One region of the Clostridium sp. AWRP genome, then DNA from elsewhere that is predicted to be linked to it. Evidence: a T-box and tRNA genes for the amino acid it is inferred to sense, from the RefSeq annotation. Region 1 holds a T-box; the other holds one or more tRNA genes.

Region 1 (7,428 bases):
TTCCTTGTCATTTATCTTTTGTGCTAATTCCATTTGATTCATGGATGATATTTCATTCTTTATTTTTGGTATTAATTTACCATACTTTTTACCTAGTACAGGTAAATTTGGTTTTATACTAAAGTTAACATACTTTGATAAATCTGCATTGAAAACTATCTTTTTAATATTTAATTCATCTCTTATTATATCTCCATAATATCCAGGAAGAGTATTTACGCTTATAAGCATTTCAGAAAGAGGCTGCCTATTTTTTATATTAGCACTGTTTCTAGCACTTCTTCCAAGTTTAACTATCTTATAAGCTTCCTCCATATCCTTCTCAAGTTTAGCGTCTACTATACTTGAATCATACTCCGGCCATTTACATAAATGGACACTTTCTACTGCATTTTTATCAAGATTTACTACAAGATTTTGATAAATTTCTTCTGTCATAAATGGTACAAATGGTGCAGCTACCAGACATAAAGTATTTAGTACTTTATATAAAGTTAAATATGCTCCTATTTTATCATCTGTTAACTTTTGACTCCAGAATCTTGACCTATTTCTTCTTACATACCAGTTTGAAAGCTCATCCACAAAGTTTCCTATATTCTGAGCAGCTTGAGTAATTCTATAATTATCTAAGTGATCTTCAGTTTGCTTTATAAGAGAATTCAATCTGGATATTATCCATTTATCCATTACATTTTCACTTACAAAATTTTTATAGTCCATAGGGTTAAAATTATCTAAATCAGCATAAAGTACATAAAAAGAATATACATTCCATAAGGTACCTAAGAATTTTCTCTGACTATCCTGTACTGCTTCTTCATAAAATCTAGATGGAAGCCATGGTGCACTTTCAGTATAGAAATACCATCTAGCTGCATCTGCACCTTCATTTTCCAAAATAGTTGAAGGACTTAAAACATTTCCTTTATGCTTTGACATTTTTAATCCATGTTTATCTAAAACGTGTCCTAAAACCACACAGTTTTCAAATGGACTTCTATCAAATAATACTGTAGATATAGCCATAAGAGTATAAAACCATCCTCTAGTCTGGTCTACTGCCTCAGATATAAATTGTGCAGGGAAATTTTTCTCAAAAACTTCTTTATTTTCAAAAGGATAATGATGCTGTGCAAAAGGCATTGAACCTGAATCAAACCAGCAATCAATTACTTCTGATACTCTCTTCATTTCTTTTCCACAATGAGGACACTTTAACTTAACTCTATCTATATACGGTTTATGAAGTTCTATATCCTCTGGTACATTTATTCCTTTTTCCTTTAATTCTTCAATACTTCCTATGCATTCTCTATGACCACACTCACATTCCCATATTGGAAGAGGTGTACCCCAATATCTTTCTCTGCTAAGTCCCCAATCTATTACTCCTTCAACAAAGTTTCCAAATCTACCAGTTCTTATATTATCAGGATACCAGTTTGTATCATTAGTATTTTTAACTAGTTTATCTCTCATTTGAGACATTCTTATAAACCAAGTATCTCTTGGATAATATAAAAGTGGAGTATCACATCTCCAGCAGAATGGATAGGAGTGAGTAAATTTTTCTGCCTTATAAAGTATTCCCTTTTCTTTTAAATATTCTATTATTTTAGGATCAGCATCTTTTACAAAAAGGCCTTTCCATGGAGTAACTTCTTCTTTATATTTTCCTTGAGTATCTACAGAATTTGTCATAGGAATATTATATTTTTTCCCTGTAATACTATCATCTTCACCAAAAGCAGGAGCTGTATGAACTATTCCAGTACCTTCTGTTAGTGTTACATAATCTGCATGAACAACATAATGTGCTCTTCCTTCAAAAGATGCAAAATTGAAAATTGGTTCATAATCAAGTCCAACTAATTCTTCTCCTTTGAACTTTCTTAAGACTTCATATTCGCCCTCTAGTTTTTCTAACATGGCTTCTGCTAGTATTAAATGCTGTTCTTGATTAAGAACTTCTACATAGTCATAGCTTTTATTTACAGCTAATGCCATATTATTAGGAAGTGTCCATGGTGTAGTTGTCCATGCTATCATGTATTTATCTTGATCTTTAATTTTGAATTTAACATATACTGATGTCTCTTTTACATCTTTATATCCTTGAGAAACTTCATGTGAAGAAAGAGCAGTTCCACATCTAGGACAATATGGCACTATTTTATGCCCTTTATATAAAAGACCTTTTTTCCATATTTTTTTCAGTGCCCACCATTCTGATTCTATATAATCATTGTGATATGTTACATATGGATTATCCATGTCTACCCAAAATCCTAATCTGTCAGACATTTCTTTCCACTGGCTTACATAAGTAAATACACTATTCTTACATTTTTTTATAAAATCTTCTACACCATATTTTTCAATTTGTGGTTTTCCAGAAATTCCAAGACTCTTTTCAACTTCTAGTTCAACAGGAAGTCCGTGTGTATCCCAACCTGCTTTTCTCAATACTTTATACCCTCTCATAACTTTATATCTTGGTATGAGGTCTTTCATAACTCTAGTTAGAACGTGTCCTATATGAGGTTTTCCATTTGCAGTTGGAGGCCCATCGTAAAAAGTAAAGTATTCACCATCCTCATTTTCCTTAAAACTTTTTTCAACTACTTTCTTATCTTCCCATAATTTTAAAACATCTTTTTCCATCTGTACAAAAGTTTTATCACTATCAATTTTTTTATACATGGATTTAACCCCTTTCTATTCCTATTGTTAAGTTTTTACTATTTTTCAATGTTTATACACCACATAATCTTTAAACTAAAAAATACGCAATAAAAAAACTTCATCCAAATAGGACGAAGTTTAACTCGCTGTACCACCTATGGTTAATAAATTTAAGCACTACCATACTCTATTCTGTAACGTAGAATTACGTAAGAATTTACTAAAGTGATTATAAAAATACTGTTCAATTCTTCAACTCCCAGGTGATTTTCTTCAAGCTTTTCTATGGGTTTTCAGCACTTCCCCACTCTCTGTAAATAAAAGCAAACTTAAATACTTTTCCTGTTCAATGTTTTTCAATTACTACCTATATAATTTCCTTTTATTATATTATATGAATTTTCTATTGTCAATTTTTTTAGACAATTTTTTTGTATTATATTCCTAAAACCTGTAATATAGCACTTGCTATAGCTTGTGCAGCTTTATTTCTACCCTGGTCAGTTCCTAATATTCCCGCATCATTTTTATTAGTAAGAAACCCTAATTCTGTTAAAACCATTGGTGCAATAGTATGTTTTGCTATATAAAGCCAGCTTCCATCTTTAAGTCCCCTGTTATAGGTTCCAAGAGTACTAGCCAAACTTTTTTGTATAGCCTCTGCCATTTTCTCTCCCTTTACACTTCCTGTATAATACAGTGTTTCAGTTCCTTCTGCAACTGGATCATTAAAAGCATTGGTATGAATTGAAATCATATAGGTTGCACCTGCATTGTTTACAGTATCACATCGTCTTTGAAGACTTTCCGTAACAGTTAAAGGAGTTGTTTTTCGTTCATCTGTAGTCCTGGTATAAATTACTTTGACTCCCTTGGATTCCAGTATCCTCCCAACCTTTAAGCCAACACTTAAAGTTACATCATCCTCTTGAAACCCATTTCCATTTGAACCTACATCACTACCTATACCATGTCCGGGATCTATAACTATTACAGGTGCACCTTCCGATGGTGTTACTGGTGTTGGATCTATTTGTTTTGCTTTCACAGTTAAAGTAAATGTTACATTTTTACTGTATCCTGCTGCAGTTCCTTTATACGTAAATACACCTGCTTTAGAAGTATCAACAGTGCTTGAATTCCATACAATACTTACTTTTTTACTAGTACCATCACTCATGGTAGCTTGTACACTAGTTGGTAAAGAATACTTACTTCCTACAATTATACTATCTGATAAGTTAGATATTGAACTTACGTTTACTGTACTTTGTTCCTGAAGAGATGGTAAAGATTTTAAAATTCCATTTGCAATAGCTGATGCACTTTTATTTTGGAAATCTTCACTTCCAATTAATTGACTTTCCTTAGGATTAGTCATGAATCCAAGTTCAACCATAACAGCTGGTGCTGTAGTCCCCATCAGTATTTTATGCTGGGATGTCCCTTCTTTAATCCCTCTGTTAGAGAGTCCTGTATAACTTATTAAGCTACTTTGAATATTATTTGCTGCATTTTTAGCAGAATCATTTGAAGCTCTATAATAAGTTTCTATTCCATTCACCAAGGCACTTCCCGTATAACAATTAACGTGTAGGCTGACAAATAAATTTGATTTTGCGTTATTTGCTATGTCAAAACGAGCTTGTAAATTTGTACTATCATTCCAGGTTACATTATCATCTTTCCTGGTATAAACCACGTTTACTCCATTTTGCTCTAATATTTTTCCAGTCCTTAGTGCCACATATAAATCTACATCTTTTTCTTTCAATCCTGAGCCACTTACATTTCCTGCATCAGTTCCTCCATGACCAGCATCAATTGTAACAGTATACTTGTTATTAGAACTTGGGTTAGATTTCACTCCAAATTGCACCTTAGCTTCGCTGGACAGATTTTTCCCATTTACAGCTTTTACTCCACTTTTTACAATTAAATTATAGGTTTTACCATATGCATACTGGCTTTTAGGGGTAACTACTACACCCATTCCATCCTTTTCAACCTGCAAAGATATGGGGATAGCATTTCCTGTACTATCTGTTACCACTATGTTTGAATCATTTACTGTACCCTGGTCTAATTTCATGTTGAACTTTATGTTCCATGATTTATTGGTTTCTACATCATTTCCTATAGTAATTCCGCTGTAATTAATTGCACGTACAGTATTTCCTTTTGCAAACACAATTAATAAGAATGTAAGACTTACTAATATCATTATACAAATTCTTGTAATCTTCAAATAATGACCCCCGTTCAACAGAATAATTGCCTTAGTGTAACATATACTATTATAATTATATTATAAAAAATGAGAATTTTGTACTTAAAAATTGTTATGTTAACATATTAATTCAAAATAATCAAAACATATTTTACAAAGGGGCGATATTCTATGAAAATAAAATGGTTTGGTCATTCAAGTTTCTTATTTGAAGATTCAAAAGGTAGAAAACTTTTAACAGATCCTTTTGACAAAACTGTAGGCTATAAAGTTTTTGAAGGAGATGTTGATGTAGTTACAATAAGTCACAATCATTTTGACCACTGTTATACGGAAAAAATAAATTACAAAAATATTATAAATAAAATAGGCGCTTTTAATCCATGCGACATACCTATTTATGGCATACCTTCTTATCACGATAAAGTTAAAGGTGCAAAACGAGGTGAAAATGTAATATTTATCATTGAAATGGATGATTATAGGATATGTCATCTTGGAGATGTTGGATATGTATTATCTCCAGAAGAGATAAAAAGTTTAGGGTCCATAGATGTGCTTTTGATTCCCATAGGAGGAAATTTCACTATAAATGGAAAAGAGGCTGCTGAACTTGCAAAATCCATCCATAGCCACATAGTAATTCCAATGCATTATAAAACTTCTCCGTTAACTTTTGAATTAGATGGATTAGAAAAATTTCTTAAATATATGAAAAATACAGAAAGAATTGAAAGCAATACATTAATTCTAGATCACAAACCTGAAGATTTTAATCTAGTTAAAATTCTTAACTTTAAGTAACTTATTAACATAAATTAACCTTTTGTTTTTACTTAGAAATACTCTAATATGCTTATATTTATCTACACTTGATTTTATATTAAGTTAGTATACTATACAAAGTTCTTAAATCTGTGTTTTTATTATAGTAGTTCATAACTAAAAAAATCAACTTATACGCAGAAATATTTTTACAATAAACAAGCACATTTAAATATTTTCTGTCTAGACTTATCAAAATATTTAACTGAGCTGAAGATTATAAAAGATATCCGGAGTATAAGTTGATTTTTTGTTTATAAACCTTATATAACTACACTCTAATTATGTTTTACATGCTCTAGCCCTGCATCAAACAACTTATTTATATGTTCATCATCTAGGGAATAATACACTGACTTTCCCTCTCTCCTGAATTTTACTAGCCTTGCAGTCTTTAAAATTCTAAGTTGATGAGATATTGCGGACTGACTCATTTGGAGTATTTCTGTAATATCGCAAACACATAATTCCTTTTTAAATAATGCATATATAATCTTAATTCTTGTATAATCCCCCAGCACTTTAAAAAGTGCTGATAAGTCCATAAAAGTCTTTTCATCCAACATACTTTTTCTGACACATTCTATGCAATCCTTATGAATTTCAGTACAAGAGCAAACTTCAATTTCCGAATTGTTATTCATATTATCAACTCCTCGTCATGAAGTATTATAATATATTTAGCTAAAGTTTTTCAACTAAAAGTCAATACTACTACATTATTGGAATCTAAACTTTTCTTTACATCAATAATTCTCTGATTACTAGATCCTTTAAATTTCAATTTTGTATCTTTTTTATTCTCTTGAAATTTTCCATCCACTAGCACATCTACATTATCTAAAAGACGTTTCTTTGCCGTATCTGAGCCTTTAATTATAAACTCAAAAGTGTACCCTGTATAACACCATATATTTAAATTTAATTCTTTAATTTTAGCAGCCATATATGCAAATTCTTCAGGTTGTTCAAATGGGTCACCACCTGAAAATGTAACTCCACTTAACATAGGATTATCTCTAATATCGCAAATCAGTTTATCTATATCTTTTAGCTGCCCGCCTTTTAAATCATGGGTAGATGGGTTAAAACATCCTTTACAATTATGTCTACATCCCTGAGCAAAAAATACCCGTCTCATTCCAGGGCCATTAACTAGGCTCTCATAAGCAATACCTGCCAATCTAATTTTTTTGCCACCCATTGATTTTTCCTCCTTCTTATATATGATCTAGCTACTCAAATTCGCAGTTTAAGAATATTGCGACCTAAATGAATTCACAATTCACAGTTCACAATTCACAATTTCGGTAGATTTTCTGAAGTTTTAACGGAAGAAAATCATCCTTAATTGTAAACTGTGCATCGTGCATTGTGAATTAATTGTTTCGCAAATTTTTTATATTAAGTCAAAATTTCATATGTGTAAAATTTAAGTTAACTACTATTACAGTTACTTTAGCAATATACATGTTTGTTACTTCCCTGGGATATTCTATCTCTTCTTTCTGCTGTCTTGCCTTCTCCAAATCTTTCATCCAAAGACAGATATCCTGTAACCCTTGATATACCCTGTATATTGTTGCTTCCACATTTAGGGCAGACATCTTCCCCATGCATATAGGTTCCACATTCTTTACAATATCTTATGTGAAAGTTTATCCCTATATAACTTATATTTGTAT
Region 2 (7,428 bases), 370 kb from region 1:
AAAATCATTTGATAAACTTAAGTGTGAAAAGGGAATTGATGTGCCTATAGTAACGGTAGATTCACTAACAGATGCAGTAAATGCTGCTAGAGAGTTATCAAGTAGTGGCGATATTGTGACTTTTTCACCTGCATGTGCTAGCTTTGATATGTTCCCTAATTTTGAAGTTAGGGGCAATGCGTTTAAGGACATAATAAATAATTTTTAAAATATATCAGAGGAGAAATTGTTATAAAGAAGCAATTTCTCTTTTTTTGTTAAATTCATTGTAATAACGTTTCCCCGTGTATCGGTATGTGAATATTAAAGATTTTTATAGAGATTTATAGTATTATTTAGATAAACAATGCACATAATATTTAAGTATATAAAAGAGAATTGTAGGTATGGTATTATATCAACTGTTGTCACGTAAATAAGTTACACAGTTTCTTAAAAACAAATTAAAAAGAATGTGTTGACAAAGAAAAAAATACATGATAAACTATAAAAGCTGTCGAAGTGAGACAGCAAAATGATCCTTGAAAATTAAACAGAGGAAGATATAAGTACAACTTATTTAGAATAAACCAGCAATTCTTTTGAGCTGCGAGAGCAGCTAAAAAAGTAATTTCGAGTATGTTACGGTTACGTAATATATTAAAAATTGGTAGTAGCGAGCAAGACAAGGAAAAGTTTGAATGAGGAGCGGAGTTTACTTAAGTAAATGAGCACCGCAATGAAAGCTTTGACGCAGTATTGCGAAGCTAATAGCAATTTTCTATAGAGCCATATAAACTTTTAAATTAAGAGTTTGATCCTGGCTCAGGACGAACGCTGGCGGCGTGCTTAACACATGCAAGTCGAGCGATGAAGCTCCTTCGGGAGTGGATTAGCGGCGGACGGGTGAGTAACACGTGGGTAACCTACCTCAAAGAGGGGGATAGCCTCCCGAAAGGGAGATTAATACCGCATAATAATCAATTTTCACATGAAAACTGATTTAAAGGAGTAATCCGCTTTGAGATGGACCCGCGGCGCATTAGCTAGTTGGTAGGGTAACGGCCTACCAAGGCGACGATGCGTAGCCGACCTGAGAGGGTGATCGGCCACATTGGAACTGAGAGACGGTCCAGACTCCTACGGGAGGCAGCAGTGGGGAATATTGCACAATGGGCGAAAGCCTGATGCAGCAACGCCGCGTGAGTGAAGAAGGTTTTCGGATTGTAAAGCTCTGTCTTTGGGGACGATAATGACGGTACCCAAGGAGGAAGCCACGGCTAACTACGTGCCAGCAGCCGCGGTAATACGTAGGTGGCGAGCGTTGTCCGGAATTACTGGGCGTAAAGAGTGCGTAGGCGGATATTTAAGTGAGATGTGAAATACCCGGGCTTAACCCGGGCACTGCATTTCAAACTGGGTATCTGGAGTGCGGGAGAGGAGAATGGAATTCCTAGTGTAGCGGTGAAATGCGTAGAGATTAGGAAGAACACCAGTGGCGAAGGCGATTCTCTGGACCGTAACTGACGCTGAGGCACGAAAGCGTGGGTAGCAAACAGGATTAGATACCCTGGTAGTCCACGCCGTAAACGATGAGTACTAGGTGTAGGAGGTATCGACCCCTTCTGTGCCGCAGTAAACACAATAAGTACTCCGCCTGGGAAGTACGATCGCAAGATTAAAACTCAAAGGAATTGACGGGGGCCCGCACAAGCAGCGGAGCATGTGGTTTAATTCGAAGCAACGCGAAGAACCTTACCTGGACTTGACATACCCTGAATATCTTAGAGATAAGAGAAGCCCTTCGGGGCAGGGATACAGGTGGTGCATGGTTGTCGTCAGCTCGTGTCGTGAGATGTTAGGTTAAGTCCTGCAACGAGCGCAACCCCTGTTGTTAGTTGCTAACATTTAGTTGAGCACTCTAGCAAGACTGCCGCGGTTAACGCGGAGGAAGGTGGGGATGACGTCAAATCATCATGCCCCTTATGTCCAGGGCAACACACGTGCTACAATGGGCAGTACAGAGAGAAGCAAGACCGCAAGGTGGAGCAAACCTCAAAAACTGCCCCCAGTTCGGATTGCAGGCTGAAACTCGCCTGCATGAAGTTGGAGTTGCTAGTAATCGCGAATCAGAATGTCGCGGTGAATACGTTCCCGGGCCTTGTACACACCGCCCGTCACACCATGAGAGCTGGCAACACCCGAAGTCCGTAGTCTAACTTAGGAGGACGCGGCCGAAGGTGGGGTTAGTAATTGGGGTGAAGTCGTAACAAGGTAGCCGTAGGAGAACCTGCGGCTGGATCACCTCCTTTCTAGGGAGTCGAAAGATAGAGTATAATCTATCTTATAAATTGATGGTTTAAGTAAGTTTACAATCTACTCTGTTTAATTTTGAAGGATCATAGATTCTTCTTTCATTTTACAACCAATTAGGAAAGTAAAATGAAAAATTGTCCTTTGAAAATTGCACAGTAAATAAGAAATTAAAAAATTGATAGTAACAAGCAGATCAAGGAAAAACATGAGCGAGGAACAGAGTTTACTTATGTAAATGAGTACCGCAGCGAATGATTTTGACGAAGATATGCAAAGTTAATAACAATTTTTAAAAGTAAAGCTAAGGTTATAATATAACCTTTGTAGAATAACTTTAGTATCATTCTAAACATTTAAGATGATACAGAGAAAATTGCAAATAGCAATTTTCGATAATGAAAGGTCAAGCTACAAAGGGCGCATGGAGGATGCCTTGGCACCAGGAGCCTAAGAAGGACGCGATAAGCTGCGAAAAGCTCTGGGTAGGCGCAAATAGCCAGAGAACCAGAGATATCCGAATGGGGAAACCCACCTAGCAAACACTAGGTACTGCAGACTGAATACATAGGTTTGTAGAGGCAAACCCGGGGAACTGAAACATCTAAGTACCCGGAGGAAGAGAAAGAAACATCGATTTTCTAAGTAGCGGCGAGCGAAAGGGAAAGAGCCCAAACCAGGAACTTGTTCCTGGGGTTGCGGATAGATTATAAATACTGTGAAGTGCTAATTGAAGAGAGCTGGAAGGCTCTGCCGGAGAAGGTAAAAGCCCTGTAAATGAAAGCAAAGAACAGTCAGATCTAATCCAGAGTACCACGAGACACGAGAAACCTTGTGGGAAACAGGGAGGACCACCTCCCAAGGCTAAATACTACCTGGTGACCGATAGAGAAGGAGTACCGTGAGGGAAAGGTGAAAAGAACCCCGGGAGGGGAGTGAAATAGAACCTGAAACCGTGTGTCCACAAACAGTCGAAGTACGTAAAGTACGACGGCGTGCTTTTTGTAGAACGAGCCAGCGAGTTACGATGTGCAGCAAGGTTAAGTACTTAAGGTACGGAGCCGGAGGGAAACCGAGTCTGAAAAGGGCGCGAAGTTGTATGTTGTAGACCCGAAACCGAGTGACCTATCCATGGCCAGGTTGAAGCGGAAGTAAAATTCCGTGGAGGACCGAACCACGTTGGTGTTGAAAAACCATGGGATGAGCTGTGGATAGCGGAGAAATTCCAATCGAACTCGGAGATAGCTGGTTCTCCTCGAAATAGCTTTAGGGCTAGCGTCGGAAATGAGTAATGGAGGTAGAGCACTGAATGGGGTAGGGGCTGACAACAGTTACTGAACCTTATCAAACTCCGAATGCCATATACTTGAATTCCGGCAGTCAGACTGCGAATGATAAGATCCGTGGTCAAAAGGGAAACAGCCCAGACCACCAGCTAAGGTCCCAAAGTGTAAGTTAAGTGGGAAAGGATGTGTGATTTCTAAGACAACTAGGATGTTGGCTCAGAAGCAGCCACTCATTTAAAGAGTGCGTAATAGCTCACTAGTCAAGAGATCATGCGCCGAAAATGTCCGGGGCTAAAACTTACCACCGAAGCTGTGGACTCGAAAGAGTGGTAGAGGAGCATCCTGTATGAGTAGAAGTCGTACCGGAAGGAACGGTGGATTGTACAGGAGAGAGAATGCTGGCATAAGTAGCGAGAAATAAGTGAGAATCTTATTGGTCGAAAACCTAAGGTTTCCTGGGGAAGGTTCGTCCGCCCAGGGTAAGTCGGGACCTAAGCCGAGGCCGAAAGGCGTAGGTGATGGACAATCGGTTGAAATTCCGATACCGCATAAAAGCGTTTGACAAAAGGGATGACGCAGGAGGATAAGGTGTGCATACAATTGGATGTATGTCTAAGCACCGAGTCAGGTATACCAGGAAAATCCGGTATATCAATGATGAGGTGTTATGGGGAACCCGTAAGGGGAAGTACCTGATTTCACGCTGCCAAGAAAAGTCTCTATGGAGTTTTTATGTGCCCGTACCGCAAACCGACACAGGTAGGTGAGGAGAGAATCCTAAGACCATCGGAAGAATTGTTGTTAAGGAACTAGGCAAATTAACCCCGTAACTTAGGGAGAAGGGGAGCCACGCAAGTGGCCGCAGAGAAAAGGCTCAAGCAACTGTTTATCAAAAACACAGGTTTCTGCTAAAGCGAAAGCTGAAGTATAGGAGCTGACGCCTGCCCGGTGCTGGAAGGTTAAGGGGAAGACTAAGCGTAAGCGAAGGTCAGAACTTAAGCCCCAGTAAACGGCGGCCGTAACTATAACGGTCCTAAGGTAGCGAAATTCCTTGTCGGGTAAGTTCCGACCCGCACGAATGGCGTAATGATTTGAGCACTGTCTCGACAACAAATCCGGCGAAATTGAAGTGCAAGTGAAGATGCTTGCTACCCGCGATTGGACGGAAAGACCCCGTAGAGCTTTACTGCAGTTTAGCACTGAATTTCGGTATTGTCTGTACAGGATAGGTGGGAGACTAGGAAGTAGTGGCGCCAGCCATTACAGAGTCGATGTTGGGATACCACCCTGACAGTACTGGGATTCTAACCGGGCTCCATGAAACTGGAGACGGGACAATGTTAGGCGGGCAGTTTGACTGGGGCGGTCGCCTCCTAAAAAGTAACGGAGGCGTACAAAGGTTCCCTCAGAAGGGTTAGAAATTCTTCGAAGAGTGCAAAGGCAGAAGGGAGCTTGACTGCGACACAAACAAGTGGAGCAGGGACGAAAGTCGGGCTTAGTGATCCGGTGGTACCTCGTGGGAGGGCCATCGCTCAACGGATAAAAGCTACCTCGGGGATAACAGGCTGATCTCCCCCAAGAGTTCACATCGACGGGGAGGTTTGGCACCTCGATGTCGGCTCGTCGCATCCTGGGGCTGAAGTAGGTCCCAAGGGTTGGGCTGTTCGCCCATTAAAGCGGCACGCGAGCTGGGTTCAGAACGTCGTGAGACAGTTCGGTCCCTATCCGTCGCGGGCGCAGGAAATTTGAGAGGAGCTGTCCTTAGTACGAGAGGACCGGGATGGACCGACCGCTGGTGAACCAGTTGTTCCGCCAGGAGCATAGCTGGGTAGCCAAGTTGGGAAGGGATAAACGCTGAAAGCATCTAAGTGTGAAGCCCACCTCAAGATAAGATTTCCCATAGCGTAAGCTAGTAAGACCCCTCGAAGAACACGAGGAGATAGGTCAGAGGTGTAAGCAGGGCAACCTGTTAAGCTGACTGATACTAATAGGTCGAGGGCTTGACCAAATAAAAAGCGAAAGAAAAAAGTTTACTGTGCAATTTTGAGAGGACAAAGTTTTTCTTAGACTATAAAATTTTTATAGTTAAATTCATGTTTAGTATTGACAGTTGTTTAAAAGCACTGTATAATATGAAACTGTGATAAGAAAATATCTGGTGGTAATGACGTGAAGGTAACACCCCTTTCCATACCGAACAGGAAGGTTAAGCTTTAGAGTGCCGATGGTACTGCAGGGGAGGCCCTGTGGGAGAATAGGTCGTTGCCAGGTTATAAGGATCTTTAGCTCAGTTGGTTAGAGCAACCGGCTCATAACCGGTGGGTCCGGGGTTCGAGTCCCTGAAGGTCCACCATGCGGGGGTATAGCTCAGCTGGGAGAGCATCTGCCTTGCACGCAGAGGGTCAAGAGTTCGAATCTCTTTATCTCCACCAAAACGAGTAACATTTTGTTACTCGTTTTTTAAAGAAATACATTGCATAGATTGTTCCGTGGTAGCTCAATGGTTGAGCATTCGGCTGTTAACCGAAGGGTTGGAGGTTCGAGCCCTCTCCACGGAGCCATTTTTATTTTTTGAAAATGTCTAAAATAGATTAGTAAAAATAAACCAAAGGTAGCTCACCTTTGGTTTATTTTTTTATAGAGCGCATATTTTAGGCACTTGTTTTCATAGATAATAATATAAAAATAAAATTATTTTGAAAATTTAATTAATTGTAGGAGGAATTTTAATTAGCAAATAGAATATATAATTAATCAGAAAGTAAGGGGAGGGATTGCTTATGAAAAAATATTCAGTAAATAATTTAAGAAATGTAGGATTTATTGGACATAGCGGTTCTGGTAAAACTACATTAACAGAAGCAATACTTTATTATACAAAAGTTGTTGATAGGCTTGGGAAAATTGAAGATGGAAGTACTGTTAGTGATTACGGTATTGAAGAAAAAAAGAGAAAAATATCGATATCTTCATCTTTAGCTTCCTGTGAATGGAAAAATACAAAGATAAATTTGGTTGATATGCCAGGATATTTTGATTTTATAGGAGAAACTATGGAAGGATTGAGAGCAGTTGATGTAGCTATAATTGTTTTATCAAGTGTATCTGGAATCCAAGTGGGAGCTGAGAAATCTTGGAGTGGTGTCAATAAAAGTAAACTTCCTAGAGCTTTTTATATAAATAAGTTGGATAGAGAAAATTCAGATTTTGATAAAACGTTGGCAGAATTAAAAGAAAAGTTTGGTATGTCTGTAGTACCAATTCAATATCCTATAGGAAGTGAAAATAATTTTAAAGGAATTGTAAACGTTATTTCTGGAAAAGCTAAAATAATGAATAATAAGAACATAATAGAAGAAACTACTATACCAAAAGACATTTCAGATAAAATTACAAAATGTAGGGATATGGTTATGGAAGCTGTGGCAGAAACGGATGAGGAACTTTTAGATAAATATTTTAGTGAGGGTACTTTAAGTCATGAAGACATTTATAAAGGATTAATAAGAGGCTGTTCAAAAGGTGAAATTACACCTGTGATGTGCGGTTCTGCTGTAAATGGGATAGGAATAGACACTTTATTAGAAGATATAATTCAATGTTTTCCATCTCCTGAAGTTTCAGAAGTAATTGATGTTAATTTAGAACAGAAATCACAGGTTGCGGTTAAAGCAGACGAAAAGAGCCCATTTTCAGCTTTTATTTTTAAAACTATAGCGGACCCTTTTGTAGGTAAGCTATCTTTATTTAGAGTCATGACCGGCAAGCTCAAATCAGATATGACAGTGTATAATGTGAAAAAAGATAAAAGTGAAAAAATAGGAACTTTATATTTCTTAAAGGGAAAGCA

Evidence for each region. A T-box is a leader RNA that pairs with one kind of tRNA and senses whether it is charged. The one in region 1 lies ahead of ileS (isoleucine--tRNA ligase), so its partner is inferred to be a tRNA-Ile.
Region 2: it encodes a tRNA-Ile, which carries the amino acid that the T-box ahead of ileS (isoleucine--tRNA ligase) is inferred to sense. The anticodon was not compared.

What each region holds. Positions count from the first base shown of each region.
Region 1 covers NZ_CP029758.2:163,389-170,816, reverse strand. The annotation lists gene ileS (isoleucine--tRNA ligase) at 1-2,706, opposite strand, end outside; T-box leader at 2,813-3,047, opposite strand; gene DMR38_RS00835 (N-acetylmuramoyl-L-alanine amidase) at 3,125-4,912, opposite strand; gene DMR38_RS00830 (MBL fold metallo-hydrolase) at 5,090-5,722, shown strand; gene DMR38_RS00825 (metalloregulator ArsR/SmtB family transcription factor) at 6,022-6,387, opposite strand; gene nrdG (anaerobic ribonucleoside-triphosphate reductase activating protein) at 6,438-6,947, opposite strand; gene DMR38_RS00815 (anaerobic ribonucleoside triphosphate reductase) at 7,202-7,428, opposite strand, start outside.
Region 2 covers NZ_CP029758.2:4,370,809-4,378,236, reverse strand. The annotation lists gene murD (UDP-N-acetylmuramoyl-L-alanine--D-glutamate ligase) at 1-208, shown strand, start outside; rRNA gene DMR38_RS20520 (16S ribosomal RNA) at 782-2,291, shown strand; rRNA gene DMR38_RS20515 (23S ribosomal RNA) at 2,697-5,586, shown strand; rRNA gene rrf (5S ribosomal RNA) at 5,733-5,849, shown strand; tRNA gene DMR38_RS20505 (tRNA-Ile) at 5,855-5,931, shown strand; tRNA gene DMR38_RS20500 (tRNA-Ala) at 5,935-6,010, shown strand; tRNA gene DMR38_RS20495 (tRNA-Asn) at 6,065-6,139, shown strand; gene fusA (elongation factor G) at 6,359-7,428, shown strand, end outside.